DNA from 4 places in the Cognaticolwellia beringensis genome. Region 1 is predicted to be linked to each of the others. Evidence: predicted binding sites of a transcription regulator. Region 1 holds the regulator's gene; each other region holds the start of a gene.
The links. The regulator sigma-54, encoded in region 1, starts transcription at its own class of promoters, with help from an activator protein. The targets are predictions, from matches to a motif close to GTTGGCACGNNNNTNGNNT.

Region 1 (4,337 bases):
CTCAATTGTGCAAGTTTAGAAGCCGCACGGGCATGTAGGCCAAGTTTATTAATGATAAGTACTTTCCGGCTTGCTTGTGCGCTCATGGTAATTTACGTACTTGCAGTAGTAGGTAAGTCACGATGACGTGATTGCACATCTTTACGTTCTTTACGCATATTATTTGCCAGTATTTCGGCAATATATACCGAACGGTGCATGCCGCCAGTACAACCAATCGCAATGGTAATATAACTGCGATTATTTCGTTCTAGATGCGGTAACCAAGTCATCATAAAACTGTTGATTTGCCAAATAAACTTAGTCACTATCGGTTGGCTTGCAAGGAAGTCTTGTACCGGTTTATCTAACCCTGTGAAGCCCTTTAGTTCTTTATCCCAAAATGGGTTTGGTAAAAAACGCGCATCAAAAACATAGTCAGCATCTTGTGGTACGCCATGTTTAAAACCAAATGACTCAAAGACAACGACCATAGAGCCAGATTTTTTCCCCAAAATTCGCTCTCTAACTAAGTCCGCTAGTTGATGTGGCGTAAGTTGGCTAGTATTGATATATAAGTGTGCTCGACTGGCGATTGGCTCAAGGAGCTTTTTCTCTAGGGCAATGGCTTGGTCTAAGGCAATATTTTGTTTAATCAACGGATGTAAGCGTCGCGTTTCACTGAATCGACGAATAAGATCACTATCATCCGCATCTAAATAAAGTAAGCTTAATTCAACCGCATTAGGCATATATTCAATGATTTCAGGTACATCATTAGGATCAGCTGGTAAGTTTCGTACATCGAGACTCACAGCTACATTCTCATAATCGTTAATCACTGTATGGATGAGAGCAGGTAATAAGTTGACAGGGATATTATCAACACAATAGTAGCCTAAATCCTCTAACACTCGCAGTGCAACACTTTTACCTGACCCTGAACGGCCACTGACTATAATTAGCTTCATCTGTGTTTAGCTCGCTTGTTGGATTAACTGATACAGTGCTTGGTTACTTTCGCATTTTCGTACTTGCTTGCAAAATTGCTTGTTACGAAAAATTTTTGCGATGCTCTGCAATGTACTGAGGTGGTTTTGACATTCTTCTTCAGGCACAAATAAGGCAATAAAAATATCAACTGGGCGATGATCAATAGCATCAAAATCAATTGCTTCTTCTGTGGTTATTACTACGGCAATGGGCTGTGTAGCATTTTCCAAACGACCATGCGGTATAGCAATGCCATTACCTATGCCAGTTGACCCCATTCTTTCACGTTTAACTAGGCTTTCTAAGAGTTGAAATGTGTCATGGTCTGCCAATTTATCGGCGGCCAGGCTACTTAAGTATTCTAGAATACGTTTTTTACTGGAGCCCGGTGCTGCACAAATAGTGCAGTCCGGGGATAAAATGTCTTGCAACTTCATAAACTTATAAAACCTAAAGCGACTGAGCGCTAATGCTTGTTAATTTTGCCTTTGTATTTCAGGATTTGGCGATCTAGCTTATCAATTAATGCATCAATTGATGCATACATATCATTATGCTCGGCCTTCGCGTGAACCTCTGAGCCACTTAAGTGCACAGTAGATTCGGCAATCTGATTCAATTTTTCTACGGTTAATACGACATGTACATTATTAATATGCTCAAAATGACGTTCTAGCTTTTCAAACTTGCCATTAACATAATCACGTAATGAGTCGGTAACATCGACATGGTGTCCAGTAAGATTAATTTGCATATGCTTCATTCCTCTTTTTTGGTGAATAAGACTGCCTACAATAGGCTTTTACGTTGATTTGACGGCGGTATAGAGAGCGACTCTCGATACTTGGCAATGGTTCTCCTTGCTACTTTTATACCTTGTTCAGCTAATATATCTGCGATTTTACTGTCGCTTAATGGCTTTGCGGGTATTTCAGCGGCAACAAGCTTTTTAATTAATTCACGAATAGCAGTTGAAGAACACTCACCGCCATTTTCAGTACTTACGTGGCTAGAGAAAAAGTATTTAAGCTCAAAAATGCCTCTGGGTGTGTGCATATATTTTTGTGTGGTAACACGAGAGATGGTTGATTCATGCATGTCCACAGCTTCTGCAATATCATTTAATACCATAGGTCGCATAGCCTCAGGCCCATGTTCAAAGAAACCTTGTTGGCGTTGTACAATGCAATTTGAAACTTTTAATAAGGTATCATTGCGACTTTCTAAGCTTTTGATAAACCATTTTGCTTCTTGTAAATTCGAGCGAATAAATTGGCTATCAGCAGACGACTTCATAGACCTAGACATGGCAGCATATTGTTGATTCACTGATAATTTAGGTGCAGTATCAGGATTAAGCTCTACCGTCCAGCGGCCGTTTTTCTTCTCAACAGATACATCAGGAATCACATATTGCTCTTCACTTTTGATGACACTATCGCCTGGACGAGGATCTAACGATTGGATCAAGCGAATAACTTCGCGCAATTGATCTTCTTTGATGCGTAATTTACGCATCAGTTGTCGATAATCACGATTACCAAGCAAGTCAATGTGTTCAGTTACGGCTAATTTACTTTCAGCTAGCCAAGGCGTATCTTTCGCAAATTGATTGAGCTGGATAAGCAAACACTCAGGAATTGAACGAGCAGCCACGCCAACGGGATCAAAAACGTTAATTCGTTTAAGTACCACTTCAACTTCATCGAGTTCTACATCGTCTATACCAACGCTTTCTAATATCTCATCTGCGGTAACCGTTAAGTAACCTGCTTCATCTATAGCTTCAATAATGGCGATGGCAATGGTTCTGTCGGTATCGCTAAATGGCGTAAGTTCCATCTGCCAAATAAGATGGTCTTGCAGTGAATCTTTCGTTTCACCCTGATAAGTATAATCTTCAGATGCGTGACCAACACCGCCGCTGCTCGCACTGGCACTGAAGTTATCATCCCAAGTGCTATCACTGTTTAATTCTTCGGGAATATCGGTTTTAGCTAAACCTTCGGATGAGCTAATCTCATCGATACTCGGGGCAGAATCCTCACTACCATCAGACGAAGACATTTCTTTCGTTTCGCCAACACTAGCGGAGTAACCTTCTTCTAAGTGATCTGGGGTGCTTTCTGAGTTACTTTCAAAAGATTCATCAACTTCAAGCAAGGGGTTACTTTCGAGTGCTTCTTGAATTTCTTGCTGGAGATCCAGAGTCGATAATTGCAGTAGCTTGATCGCCTGCTGCAATTGCGGGGTCATCGTTAATTGTTGTCCGATACGGAGTTGCAAAGTAGGACGCATTTACGTTTTCATTTCCCTGTTGAAATACATTATTGTTATACCGCTTTAGTCTGTTATTCACTATAGCGTGAATTGTTCACCAAGGTATACATCTCTTACATGTTGATTTGCAAGTATTTGATTCGAATTACCTTCAGCGATCAGTTCACCATGACTAACGATATAAGCATGTTCACAGACATCGAGTGTTTCTCGTACATTATGATCAGTGATCAGAATACCAATGCCACGTTCTTTTAAGTGTAGGATAATTTTTTTTATATCACCTACTGAAATTGGGTCAACACCAGCAAAAGGTTCATCAAGGAGAATAAATTTAGGGTCTGCCGCTAAAGCACGTGCTATTTCAACACGTCGGCGTTCACCGCCAGATAAACTCATACCTAAGTTATCCTTGATATGACCGATGTTGAACTCTTCTAATAAATGTTCAAGTTTTTCTTCTCGTTCAACATCGCTCAGGGTTTTACGCGTTTGTAAAATGGCCATAATGTTGTCATAAACAGACAATTTGCGAAAAATTGAAGCTTCTTGTGGTAAATAGCCGATGCCCTTACGCGCACGTTCGTGCATGGGTAACAAAGTTAAATCTTCACCATTTAAAACAATTGAGCCACTGTCGTTATTGACTAAGCCAACAATCATATAAAAGGAGGTGGTTTTACCCGCGCCATTGGGACCTAATAAGCCAACAATTTGTCCTGCGGACACTTTCATACTGACGTTTTTAACGACTTTTCTGCCTTTGTAGGCTTTTGCAAGACCGGTTGCTGATAATGTTGAAGTTGACATTTACTCTTGCTTGTCCTTAGATTTTTTAGGCAGTTCAGTTTTATTTTTTGGCTGTAATACCGTTTCTACTTTAGCGTTATCTAAGCTTTCAGCATTGACATATTCGGTGTCAAAATTATAAGTGATTTTACTACCGCTAACTTCACTACCTTCTTGGCGCAGAAGTGCATTACCTGAAATGACCACGGTGTTCATACTGGGCTCATACCGGATTTCATTAGCTTGTAGGTTTATGGGGCTGCCATCTTGCAGCGTTTGCTCAAATGTCGCTGGTG
Region 2 (4,337 bases), 1.6 Mb from region 1:
TTATTATAAATAGTGGTAATTTCGCTCGCTTTTAACGCGCCATTAAAAACAATAAATTCATCTAAAGGCGCTCTAAAACCTTGTGATGCAGTAATATTCACATCGTCAAATGAAGTGCCGATATATTTTAACGTGCCGGCAGGAATAAGGTTAATAGCCTCAACAAAAACGCCGTCAATATATAAATTTGATTGACGGTTTTTATAGACTATCGCCAGATGATGCCAGTCATTATCTAAGCTATTAAAACTATAATTACCATAAATAGTTTGTTGAGGGTTTGAACTATAAATAGCCCAACGCCAATTATTGTCTCTATCTATTACCAGTAAATCGCTGCCATTTTCCATTGCGCCAAGTACAAAATAACGATTACCGGTTGTGTCCGTAGGCTTTTTAAACCAGGTTGAGACACTGTACCTATCAGGTAATGGAATACTGGTTTGTACATGATGGGCAGCACTGCTAATTGCCAGCGCGTTTTCTATTTGTGCTTCTTCAGAAGTATTGACACCGTTATGACTGGTGCCAGAATAAGTATTGAATTGATCGATTACTTCATTGCCGCTGCCAATATAGACACACTCATCAAACTGAAAATTTGCCATAGCAAATGCAGGCGGAGGGTCTGGCACCGTCACTGTTAGGTTGACATAATCACTATAAATATTAGAGCTCTGAACGTTTCCTGACTTTTTGTCTCTGGCGACTACATACAAAACCATTGCATTTTGGTTAGAACTGCCAAAATAATCTGTCATATTACTGGTTGCCTGACCACTAAGCGTGATTTCATTACTAGTAGAGTCTGTCCTATCTACAAGTTGATAACCATTCTGTTGGAAGTTCCAGATATATAAGTCAACGCCATCTTTCCTACCGTTGTTGTCATTTGTTCCATACCCGTTCCATAAAATAGTGAACGTTGTAATATCGGTTTCATCCTCATCTATAGTTATTACAAATTGCGTATAAGGGAAACTGTTGTTTGTCGAGGTAGTACTATTCTGATAGCTCTGATCGTCTATTTTTAAGGCATTGTATTCAGCTGCTGTGACTTGCGCTCCGAGTGCTAAGCTAGATGGGACCTGCGCACTACTTGAACCTTTATAGGCAACGATGTTGTTACCCGGTGTTCTGGTTTTAAAGTCATATAAAATATCCTCGAAAGCACCTGCAGAAAATGACAACAAACAAACAAGCAGCAATAAAAGGTACTTCATACGTTACAACCCTTATACATCCAAAGTAGCTGAATTCTACAGCTGAATTAAATTCGCATCAGTTCTGCGATTAACGCTGCGAAATGGAAATTACTCATTTAACCGTAAGGTAGAGAAGAAAGTCGAAACAGAACAATCTGCCAAGACCACATTTACGGCTACTATAAATATTTAAAGGTACCGCTATGTGCATTAATAAGCAATAAAAAACCCGCATATAGCGGGTTTGGAAAACATCTTATCAAATTATTTTGCGTTGTGCTTACGCAGTGTAAAACCAATAAGGCCGGCTGCGAAAATGAATAAAGTGGTTGGTTCAGGAACTTTAGCTACTGAGGTACGAACATAGAATGTTTCAAAAATATCAAAGTTACCACTATCATCTTTTTTCCCACTACGACTATCAAAGGCAAATTCGTTATAATCATTATGGTTTGGTTGAAAAACGGTATCGACTTCAGAAAAGTAAGAATTCCAATATTGAAATGAATGAATAGCGGTACCATTACGCATAAAATCAGACAACTTTAACTGTTGAAATAACGTATCAATCTCACTACCTTCTGCAAAACTCATCCACCCAGCGTGGAAACTTGCATCTTCAAAGGTATTATCAATTGTTGTTCCCGGATTAAAAAAATCATTCTTTGTATAATTAGTGACGTTCACTGAAGAAGCCCAAGTCCAATCATAGCCACCGTATGAAATATAGGAATCTTCAGCAAGCTCAGTTGTAATTAAACTAGCAAAAGTCGAGCTAGAAACTAAGCAAAAAAGCGCAATAAGTAATTTGTTTGTATACTTGATCATTATAAGACCCCAACTAATGAAAAACGACAGTAATGTTATAGACAAACTTGAATATGCAAATATTAAGCCAATAAAACAAACGTCATATAAATCATCAAGATTAAAATAGTGTGATTTTGATAAAGTATAAGAGTGTAAAAAAAGCTAACACTTATATTAAAAATCGTTTTTACGTTAATAACAGGTTATAGGCTACGGGCTTCAACAGCAACCCTTCTCGACGTTACTTCACCATCAAGATTACACTGCCCAGTGCTAGTAATCGAGTAATAACGAACGCTATCAAGTTCAAAATCATTGCAAGTTACACTTACTGTACACTGTGCTAACCCCTTAACATTTAGAAAGGTAGGGGTTCTACTATTAATATCAGCTTGGCTTTTACAAATTGCGGCATGACTACTTAGCGGAAACACTTCAGCTAACTGCCACTGTAATCCACTCTGTGCTGCTGTATAAGCTCGTGTACCTAATACCTCGTACGCCACACCTTCTTGGCTTGAATCGAGCATATTCACTAATGCTGCGCCAAGTGCAGACAAGACAATAATAATAAAAATAGCGATAACTAATGCGCTACCCTTTTGCCTATTTTTATATTCGCTTTTGTACAGGCGCATTGGTAATTTACTCTGTGTTTTAGTTACTATAATGATTTGCTCAAGGGACATTGGGCACCTGTATCTCATTATTAAATACAACTTCTTCTAAGTTACGCACAAACTTCAACCTTGTCATTGCTAAGCCATTTCGTTGCAACGTAGCCGGAAAAGTTTGAAATGGTAAAATATTGCCAGACGATGAATAATTAGCAATATGCTCTGCCATTAAAACCCGAGTTGCACTAGCGTTAGCATTAGGTAAGCCACTACTCAAGTAACCGCCAAAGCCGTAGCCTTGGTAACGAAATATCGCATTACTTTCCACGCAATAACTAATGGGTGAATCAATAAAGTACAAGCGGCTAGTAGGTGATTCAGCATTAAAAAGTATGTTGTTAGCGAAGTTAATTTTTGAGGGTGTTTGCTTATTGCCTGAATTATCAACTGAAGAAAACGCTTCAATCACCCCAGAGGCCGTATTGTAAATATCGTCACTGTTTAACGCATAAACAGCAACATATTGAGTTGTTGCCTGAAGTGGATCTTCTAACATGACCACATCAACACTATTACTTGCCGGTTCAGGTGCTACCGGAATATCCAAATAAATAGCACTTTTATCGATAGGGACAAACTCTAAGCATTGATTATTTGAGCCAATAGTACGAATACTATTAGGCAGTGCATGCCTCACTTCACGGTTAAGGCGCTCAACAACAAACCTTGCGGTAGAAATTAACGCTTCTCGATCGGCAGCATCGGTATAACTTTTAGTGCCAAAACGCAAAAATGAGGTAATACTACTCGCCAATACGCCTAATATTACGATAACGGTAACTAGCTCCACTAAAGTAAAGCCTTGCTGATATTTAGGTAATTGACGCATTAAAAATTCACCCGATAAACAGAAAAGTCAAAATCAAAATCTTGCGGTGTCGTAATAGTTACTGTTATGAGCTTGGCCGTGTAGTTGTTATCAGCCCCATCATTGTCACCATCATAGTCGCTGTCGTTAATAACATTGACCTTAATTTGGTAGCCAACATACATATCGCCGAGCGAGTCACTGCCCCCCAACGAGCTTTCAATAATAGTTAAGCCATTATAATCATCTACATCGTCAAATAGCTCTCTTGTATCCGCTTCTTCGTTAGCTAATACATCTGAACATGTTTCTCCATCAAGCGCTTTAATTTCACCATCATTGTTTTGATCTTCGCCACAGCGATAAAAACCACCCGACATCTCTGAGTTTTCATCAAAAGCTTTTCCCAGAATTTCATTGATCATCGACTGACCAAGCTCTGCCGCTTTAATTTGATGCACTTGCTCTGCGCTTTGATTCGCTAACGGGTAAATTAAGGTGGTGAATATTGAGAAGGCAATAGATAACACGACAATGCCGACTATAGTTTCAATCAAGGTAAAGCCTTGCTGTGAAGTTCTAGCCAATAACACAAATACAGAAGATGAATTACTCTTAGAGTGCATGGATATAACCCTCTGCCTCTATTTGAACGCTAATACTTTGCTCGCCACTAATGGTAATTATGCATGGTGCTGCACAAGAAGGTCGCCCCATACTGTCAAAAGAGAAACTATTACCAGTGAAGTTAGTGCTGAAGGTAATATTGTCGTTACTATCTATCTGCAGTTTGGAGGCACTGTCTTGCCATGGTGCAGCAAAACTTGGAGACGAACC
Region 3 (4,337 bases), 2.3 Mb from region 1:
GATTTTCTATGGGTTTTAATTCACGGATAACCACATTAAAAACAATGATTCTTACCGCAATAATAGCGATTAGCGATGTCACTATAAAAATGATATCAACAAACCAAAGTATATGATTCAAACCTTCAGTACTAATGGCGTATGCAAGTTCCATCGGTTTTTGATTTTTAGAAAATTGCGCTTTGGATATACCATTTTCTGCTCTAACATCACTGTCTATTTGCGGTATAAATTGTGTGAAAAGCATCTTTCCTGAACGACCATCGGGCAGGGTAATGTCAGTTATTATTGAGTGCTTGTCTCCAAGTTCAACTTTAGGTAATTCATTTATGTCAAAAAGCTCAAGCGTTTTAGAGCGTTCAAAAACTTTATTATCAAGCCATAATTGAAAGTATTCAGGATCATTGACGCCAGAAAACTCAGGCATAAATTCATCAGCAAAATCAAAATCAATTTCATGAGTATCTGCACTAACCAGTGTTGTGAGCAATCCAACTTTATTCACCATGGCTCGATCGAATTCACCACTGATCCAAGTATCAACAGCAATGTCAGTGAGCAAGAAAATGGCGACTAATAATATCGAAATTGAAATGGATATATAACGACTTAATTTTTTCTTAATAGAAATCATCTACAGGTCTCAACAAAAATAGCCGAAGCCACGCTTGGTTTTTATGGGTAAATCATGTCCGAGTAATTTTACTTTTTTTCTAGCCGTGGAAAGGTGTGCTTCGATAGAGTTTTTTGCAATGGCATCGTATTGGCCCGCTAAATATTCACTTAATTTTTCAGGGGATATTACTTTGCCTTGATTGGTAAATAAACATTCAACAAGCTTGTATTCATTTGGGGTTAAATTGGCATCATTGCCATCACAAAATAATTGCTTTAAGTGCAGGTCTAATGAAAACAAGCCGATATTAACTTTACTGTCACTAACATTTAAAGAACCTCTGCGCATGAGGCACAATAAGCGGACATGAAGTTCATCGAATGAAAAAGGTTTAGTGAGATAATCGTCAGCACCGTTAAGTAAACCTTCAATTTTGTCTTCTGTTAGATCTCGGGCTGATAAAATTAAAACCCGGAGGTCTTTATTGGCTTTTCTAATCGCTTTTAATATGGCTGTGCCATCCACAGAAGGGAGCATTAAATCAAGTATCAGCAAAGAATAGTCACCCGCGAGTGCCATGCTTAATCCTTCAGAGCCATCACCGGTGTCATCGACGGTATAGCCTAAGTTTGATAAGCCAATTTTTAAGCTTCTTCGCAGAGAAGTTGAATCCTCAATAATTAAAACTTTCAAAGGTTACCTGCAACATAGAATTGTTATTAATAACAAGATACCAGACTAACCTTAAGATTTACTGATTTTTTGCTGAAGTTATGCTTTGTTTTCGTATCTATTTACCAGCGCTGGTGACAAGTTATGCGCTGATTATAATTAATGTGCCAATAACTTAAGTTAGGTTGTTATCTTCAGGGCCCATTTTACTGAGAAACTGAGACAATTATATTAAGAGTATTTTGATTGCGATAAGTATTAAGACGATGCCACCTAGCAACTCAGCTTTACTTTCAAGCCAAGTACCACTTTTAGCACCAACATAAACACCAATAACACTGAAGAATAAGGTAGTTATGCCTATTATTGCACAGGCAATTAACGGGTTAACGTCCAGTATTGTTAATGAAAATCCTGCAGCCATAGCATCTATGCTGGTCGCGATAGCAAGTACCAACATAATTCTGTGAGTGACCTTAGCTATGTCTTCTTCTATGCCGTTTGATAAGGACTCGTATATCATTTTTCCGCCAATTAATAGCAAAAGAAAAAATGCTACCCATGGCGCATAGGCTTCTACCCAACCAAAAACACCTCTTCCTCCCATATAACCTATTAAAGGCATTAAGCCTTGAAAGAAACCAAAATATAATCCACAAGCTATCGCAAGTGACGGTGTTTTTACTGGGTGTTTAGCACCTAATCCTATTGAGACAGCAAATGCATCCATACTTAACGCTAAGGCAAGAATAATAATTTCGAACATTTTTATAACTTCCAATGAGTACAATTTATTGTGTTGTAGATATGCCGTGGTAAATTATTTGACAGCTAATTGATAACATTAGCGGTTTTTAATGCTGACTAGACACGCTATTTTTTCATCATGTTATGGATAAGTGGTGCTACCAAAATTTGGCAGGATATTATAGCTTTGTATATTTCATATCAAGTGGGAATATCTGAAATATAAAATTGTAGGTATAAATCTAAGCGGGGCTTGAGACTTTAATAAGTTGTAAAAGTATTACATTGAATATAAACAGGAGGTATGCGAACATATTCACTAAGTATATTATATTGTTGGTAACTCGTGGCTTTAAACTTCTCTAAAACATTAATGGTACTGCTAATATGTTTGTCCTTTGTGGGTCAAGCAATGGCGTCTACTATTATGTCTTACCATATGATGGGTATGGCTAGCATGAGTGGAATGAAGAGTATGAACAGCCATGCAGAAGTATTACCACAAAATATGCCAATGATGGATCATAGTAATCATAATATGGCTGCTGATACGGCTACGTTAACGGAGTCAACAGAAGATTGTTGCAATACAATATGTCACTGTTTCACCGGTGGTTGCTCAACTATTGCTGCCTTAATTAAGTATGTAAGTAATACTCCAATTGTTGATAGCTCACCTAAAATACTTTCCTTTTCTCGTTTGGCACTAAGCCAACAACCTAGATCTTTATATCGCCCTCCAATATTAAGTTAACTACAGAATAAGTGTGCCCAAAATTTGGCTCATTTATGTTTTATCATTCTGTATTAGGCTTTTTTGAGTTCGTATTCGTAGAAAATACTTATTTAATCTCATTAATAATAACCTAATTAATTAAAAATTTAACATCCAAATGGGTGGGTTATGTTTACAAAAATATTTACGTTAAAAGTTATTGCTACCTTTGTTGTAGTTTTCTCACTTGCCAGTTGTACTGACGAAAAAACTACTTCTAAGGCTATAGAATCCATAAAGGTTTTGCCACAAACAGTAGAGCTAGCGGTTTATAAAAGTCCTTCCTGTGGTTGCTGTAAAAAATGGATCAGTCATGTTAATGAACATGGCTTTGAATCGAAAGTTCACAGCTTTGATGACTTTCCAGGCATTAAAGATGAAAAATCTATAGCGCCAAGATATCGTTCTTGTCATACCGCAATTTCAAAAGATGGATATGCCTTTGAAGGGCATGTACCAGCGAAATTTATACATCAATTTATGCAAGAAACACACAAAGATGATGTTATCGGTTTGTCTGTCCCTGCTATGCCAGTTGGTAGCCCTGGAATGGAGGTTGGTGATAAATTTCAGCCTTACCGGGTCTTACTGTTGAAGTTGGATGGTAGTTATGAAATTTATGCCAATGTTCAATCCTATGAGGAACAGTTTTAATGATTAAGCCAAACGATAATAGCAAGCTTGCGCTTAAATTTGGTGCTGGTCTTCTCGCTATTTCTGTTTTTTATGTCAGTGCAGCACAATCGATAGCATTGAATAATAGCGAGGTTTTAACTTTTGAAAAAGCGATTAAAGCCGCGCAAAAAAATGATCCTTGGTTAACAGGAAACCTGCATAAGCAACGCGCAATTGAGTCGATGAGTCATGCAGTAAACACATTACCAGATCCTAAAGTGTCTATCAGTTTGGCAAACCTACCAGTAAATGGCTTTGACTTTGGTCAAGAAGGCATGACACAAGCTAAAGTGGGTATTTCACAAATGTTTCCTCGCGGCGATAGCTTAGGCATTAAAAGCCAGCAGCTAAAAATTCAAAGTGAAGCATTTCCCTATCAAAGAAAAGACCGTGAATCAAAAGTAGCTGTTACGGTAGGTAGCTTGTGGTTAGACGCTTACCGAGTTCAGCAAAGCATTGCCTTGATTGAAAAAAATAGATCGCTATTTTTGCAATTAGTCGACGTCGCCGAAGTGAGTTATTCATCTGCTTTAGGGAAAACTCGTCAACAAGATATTGTCCGAGCACAGCTTGAATTAACCCGTTTAGAAGACAGACTAAGTCTATTAGCACAACAGAAAAACCGTTATGAAGGCGTGCTATCTCAATGGCTGACTAGTTTGTCTAGTGAAAATAACTCTTCAGACGAAGCTATCTTAGCAGCTGACTTCTCTTTATATAACATAAAATTAAGTCAGAAACTTCCTGAAGTCGAGCTCTTAAATAATGATTTAGTGGCAAAAAACACCTGGCTCAAGCCGACGGCATTGGTTCAGTATTTTGCTAATCATCCTTCAGTTTTGGCCGTAGATA
Region 4 (4,337 bases), 930 kb from region 1:
GAGCCGGGTGTTATTGATGAAAAAGGCCGTTGTTTTTACTTTACTGACACGGGTATATTCTCAATAAGTAAGCCAATCAATGGTGAAAAGGCCTGTCATGGTAATGGTAGTACTATTGGCTTTGCTGCATCTTCTCCTGAGCAGGCTGATGCATGGCAAGCTGCGGGTGTTGCTAATGGTGGTGCTGCTTGTGAAGATGCACCAGGTGTTAGAGAAGGACCAGTGGGTAAACTCTACCTTGCTTATTTGAGAGACCCATCAGGTAACAAAGTTTGTGCTTTACACCGAGTAGGTTAAGTGATGTTAACCTTTCTGGAGTGACTGATTAGAACGGGCTTTTAATCAGATGAAAAAGACGCATTATTGCGTCTTTTTCTTTTTTAGAGGTTGGCCCGTACTAAATAAAGTTGGTAAATAGATATTTTACTTTTCTATTCTACTCAGACACTTGTGTGACGTCGCCTGTTAACCAATCATCTATAGTCGTTTTACCAAAAACAATTGCCATACTTTTAAGTTGTCGAGCAATGCTTGGTTTAATGAAGCCTCTGGCTACACCTATGGTAAAAATAGCGGCTAACCCTTTTGGTGATGTTATCAGTGCCAAAGACCTTACTTTTGCACGGTGACTTTGGGATTTGTCTAGCTTTTGTAATAGTTTTAAATCAGCTTCACATTGGTCAGCTTGTTTAGCTTTTTTAAATAATGAAAATATCATAAATCACCTTTTAGCACTCGTTTAGTGCGGTTAAAACCTACTTCACGTTTAACCTTTCTCATTAAGCTAAAGCAAAAAGCAAAGAGCAGAGTATTAATGCCTGCTGCAACGAGCAAGCCCAACCAAATGGAGGAAGATAATTGCATTACAGCAATCACTATCGCCACATTTATTAAACACCAAAGTGTTGCAACTATTATGAAGGTTAATAAAATTAAAATACCAAATACAGCAATTGCTTGAATGGATATTTTTCCCTCTAAAAGTGCGAGTTCAAAGGTTTTTTGATACTTTTTTTGTTTGACTTTAAAAAGGTTAGCTATCGCTGAATATGTGGCATGAAACGACGCTTCTGCCTCTTGCGCTTGCGCTTGTGAAATGCGTAAGCTTTCAGCCTCAGCACTGTCATGCTTAGGCTGATTTTCTGAGTCTGCGCTTATCGTCACTATATTCGCTTCCTATTCAGTTGCTATTATTTTCTGCGGAATATGCTTGTTAGCAGTACGCCTGCAGCAAAAGCAATACCCGCTGTAGCTATTGGATTTTCAGTGGCATATTTTTTCAGAGAAGACTGATCCCATTTTGCTTGTACTTCTTGCTGCTTAGCTTCAAAATTTTCACTGCTAGACTGCGCAGCATTGCGTAAACGGTCTTCTGTGTGCGCTGCTTTTTCAGCCAGTGTATCTACAGACTCGTGTAAAGCGTCTTGCACTTTATCCGATAATGGATGAGTTGATTGTGCTTTTTTCTCATTGTTTGAGGTTGTACTAGCCATGTGATGTTTCTCCTTTTGACATAACAGTTGTTGTTACTTAATAATTCAATAGTTGCAGTATTAAGATTGCAAACATTGAGCCAAATTATAAAAAACTTTAACTGTTAATATTCATGCACTTAAAAAAAACAAATAACTTGGGTTTTTAATAAGTGAAATATTAACACGTAATAATGAAAATTTTACTTAACCTAAATGTCTCTGTTACATAAACGGTGTTTTTAAACGCATAGTGTGGTGTTAATAACCGCAGCATAAGTATGCTACGGTTTATCTGATCAATAATGAATGAATTACCCTTTTGCTTCAATAAAGCTTACCCAGTGGCTGAGTAAATTTAGTCGCTCAAGCGTTAACTTAATACAAACTAAAATAGGCACCGCGAGTAGCACTCCTAACATTCCCCATAACCAACCAAGAAAGAACAACCATAAAATAGTCACTAGTGGATTTAGCTGCATTTTGGTACCTAATACCATAGGTGTTAGTAACTGTGACTCCAACACATTGATAACTAAAAACACGCCGGCTGGAACTAGGGCAATCAGTGTAAAACCAAATTGAACGCAGCCAACTAACGTTAAAATTGCAATACTAATAGCGGAGCCGATATAAGGTACAAAATTAAGTAAACCCACCAAGGCGCCCCATAAAATAGGGTCGTCTAAACCCAGTATGGCAAAGGCAATTGCTGTGGCAACACCAAGAACAAAGTTAATAAGGCTTATGGTGACAATATATTTAGATAAAACTTTTTGTACTTCGTAAACAATGGAGTCGAGCTTCTTTTTATTGGCAATTTGGGGGAATCTTCTGGTGGCAATATATACCGATGGTCCGTAGGTAAGTAAAAAAAGAATTAATATTAAGCAGCCGAAACATTGGGCTAAAAATATGGGCGCACTACTGAGCCCGTTAATTATTAGCTCTATACCACCTTGTTTTATATGCTTTTCAACGGTATTTTCTTCTAATTCATCAGATTTTTCTGGCTTTGGTTTATCATTTGAAAATAAACCAAAAAAGCTAAAGCCTTGGTCTGTATTATTTCTAGCCGCAACTTCAGCTTCAGCTATCTCTTTTTGATTAGCAAATTCATCACTTATTGTGTCAATTTTTTGATTTAACTGGACGGTAATTTTAGGTAACAACTGCGCCCACTTTTGCGCTGGCTCGATTAACTCTGAAGCTAAAAAAGTAAACGGTGTTACCAATAAAGCTAATAAAACAAATGAAGAAATCGCACGTGGAATATAAAAAGTTCTTAAAAATTTTACGGGTGGGCTTAATAACAAAGCAATAAAGCCAGAAAATAGTATAGGTATAATTAACGACTGCGCAAGATAAAGCGTATATAAAGCGGCGAGGGCTAATAACCACCTAAGAGGTTGATGATTGTTTATGGCTGAACTCACAACAAAATATCCTTTTAAAAATAGGGGGATAAAAATAGATTGTATACCAAATAACCTTATCTGCACTAATTTTACCTCAGAAAGAGCGCCAAAAATTATTACTTGTTTATTTTCAATTCTTTAATGGGTGATGATTGCATTCCCATTGCAAAAGTCATCATAAAAATTTCTCACCTGATTATGGTCCACATTGTGGCAGTAATTTTATGTAAAACATATTGAAGGTCAGGCCAATATACGGCAGTATCATGCTATAAATACTTACTAAGAGACCCTAACATGGCTGGATTGCTTCCCAATATTGACCCTGATGGATTATTAGAATATTCCGTTGTATACACAGACCGCTCTTTGAACCATATGTCTGGTTCGTTCCAACAGGTTATGAATGACATTTCTGCGGACTTAAAATCTGTTTACCAAGCTCATAGCACGATTGTCGTACCTGGCAGTGGTACCTTTGGTATGGAAGCGGTTGCTCGTCAATTTGCGCGCAACAAAAAAGTTTTGGTTGTGCGTAATGGTTGGTTTAGCTATCGCTGGAGCCAGATTTTTGAGATGGGCGATATTCCTAGCAGCGAAACTGTACTAAAAGCCAAGCAAACCAGCGATGATGCCCAAGCACCTTTTGCTCCACCAGCTATTGCTGATGTAGTCGCCACTATTTTAGCTGAATCTCCTGATGTTGTTTTTGCCCCACATGTAGAAACTTCTGCGGGCATTATTTTGCCTAACGACTATATTACAGCAATGGCAGAAGCCGTACACCAAGTGGGCGGTATTTTGGTGCTTGACTGTATTGCTTCAGGTACTATTTGGGTAGACATGAAGGCAACGGGTGTAGACGTGCTAATTAGTGCGCCGCAAAAAGGTTGGAGTGCTTCACCTTGTTGTGGTTTAGTTATGTTAAGCGAGTTAGCGCGCCAAAGAATAGAGTCAACCACGAGTGATAGTTTTGCTTGTGACCTAAAAAAATGGCTTCAAATTATGGAAGCCTATGAAAATGGTGGTCATGCTTATCACGCGACTATGCCGACCGATGGTTTGACCCGCTTTAGAGATATTATGCAAGAGACCAAAGCCTATGGCTTTGAAAAAGTATGTCAAGAACAACTAGAGCTAGGTCAACGTGTTCGGGAGTTACTTACAAAGCATGGCATTAAAAGTGTTGCAGCAGAAGGGTTTGCAGCACCCGGTGTGGTGGTCAGTTATACAACCGATGATGAATTCCACAATGGTAAGAAGTTTGCCTCTGTTGGTTTACAGATTGCTGCTGGCGTGCCTATGCAAGTTGGCGAACGTAATGACTTTAAAACCTTCCGGATTGGTTTGTTTGGTTTAGAAAAACTGCACAATATTGACCGAACGGTTGCTGAACTTGAAAAAGCACTGAAGAGTATTTTGTAGTATAGAGCTTGAGTGTGTTCAA

Region 2: a site for sigma-54 is predicted at 2,087-2,105, ahead of B5D82_RS00140 (PEP-CTERM sorting domain-containing protein). Genes of this name have one in related genera too.
Region 3: a site for sigma-54 is predicted at 2,329-2,347, ahead of B5D82_RS16730 (manganese efflux pump MntP). Genes of this name have one in related genera too.
Region 4: a site for sigma-54 is predicted at 1,560-1,578, ahead of B5D82_RS02615 (DUF883 domain-containing protein). Genes of this name have one in related genera too.

What each region holds. Positions count from the first base shown of each region.
Region 1 is NZ_CP020465.1:1,571,297-1,575,633, reverse strand. It holds gene B5D82_RS06625 (HPr family phosphocarrier protein) at 1-86, opposite strand, end outside; gene rapZ (RNase adapter RapZ) at 93-950, opposite strand; gene ptsN (PTS IIA-like nitrogen regulatory protein PtsN) at 957-1,409, opposite strand; gene hpf (ribosome hibernation promoting factor) at 1,439-1,726, opposite strand; gene B5D82_RS06605 (RNA polymerase factor sigma-54) at 1,762-3,270, opposite strand; gene lptB (LPS export ABC transporter ATP-binding protein) at 3,331-4,062, opposite strand; gene lptA (lipopolysaccharide transport periplasmic protein LptA) at 4,063-4,337, opposite strand, start outside.
Region 2 is NZ_CP020465.1:19,718-24,054, reverse strand. It holds gene B5D82_RS00145 (LamG domain-containing protein) at 1-1,223, opposite strand, end outside; gene B5D82_RS00140 (PEP-CTERM sorting domain-containing protein) at 1,470-2,033, opposite strand; gene B5D82_RS00135 (PilX N-terminal domain-containing pilus assembly protein) at 2,219-2,653, opposite strand; gene B5D82_RS00130 (PulJ/GspJ family protein) at 2,694-3,521, opposite strand; gene B5D82_RS00125 (type IV pilus modification PilV family protein) at 3,521-4,126, opposite strand; gene B5D82_RS00120 (prepilin-type N-terminal cleavage/methylation domain-containing protein) at 4,116-4,337, opposite strand, start outside.
Region 3 is NZ_CP020465.1:3,975,958-3,980,294, forward strand. It holds gene B5D82_RS16720 (sensor histidine kinase) at 1-634, opposite strand, end outside; gene B5D82_RS16725 (response regulator transcription factor) at 644-1,309, opposite strand; gene B5D82_RS16730 (manganese efflux pump MntP) at 1,515-2,054, opposite strand; gene B5D82_RS16735 (hypothetical protein) at 2,448-2,789, shown strand; gene B5D82_RS16740 (DUF411 domain-containing protein) at 2,940-3,464, shown strand; gene B5D82_RS16745 (TolC family protein) at 3,464-4,337, shown strand, end outside.
Region 4 is NZ_CP020465.1:636,413-640,749, forward strand. It holds gene B5D82_RS02600 (VOC family protein) at 1-297, shown strand, start outside; gene B5D82_RS02605 (hypothetical protein) at 437-718, opposite strand; gene B5D82_RS02610 (hypothetical protein) at 715-1,164, opposite strand; gene B5D82_RS02615 (DUF883 domain-containing protein) at 1,191-1,493, opposite strand; gene B5D82_RS02620 (AI-2E family transporter) at 1,787-2,908, opposite strand; gene B5D82_RS02625 (aminotransferase class V-fold PLP-dependent enzyme) at 3,188-4,315, shown strand.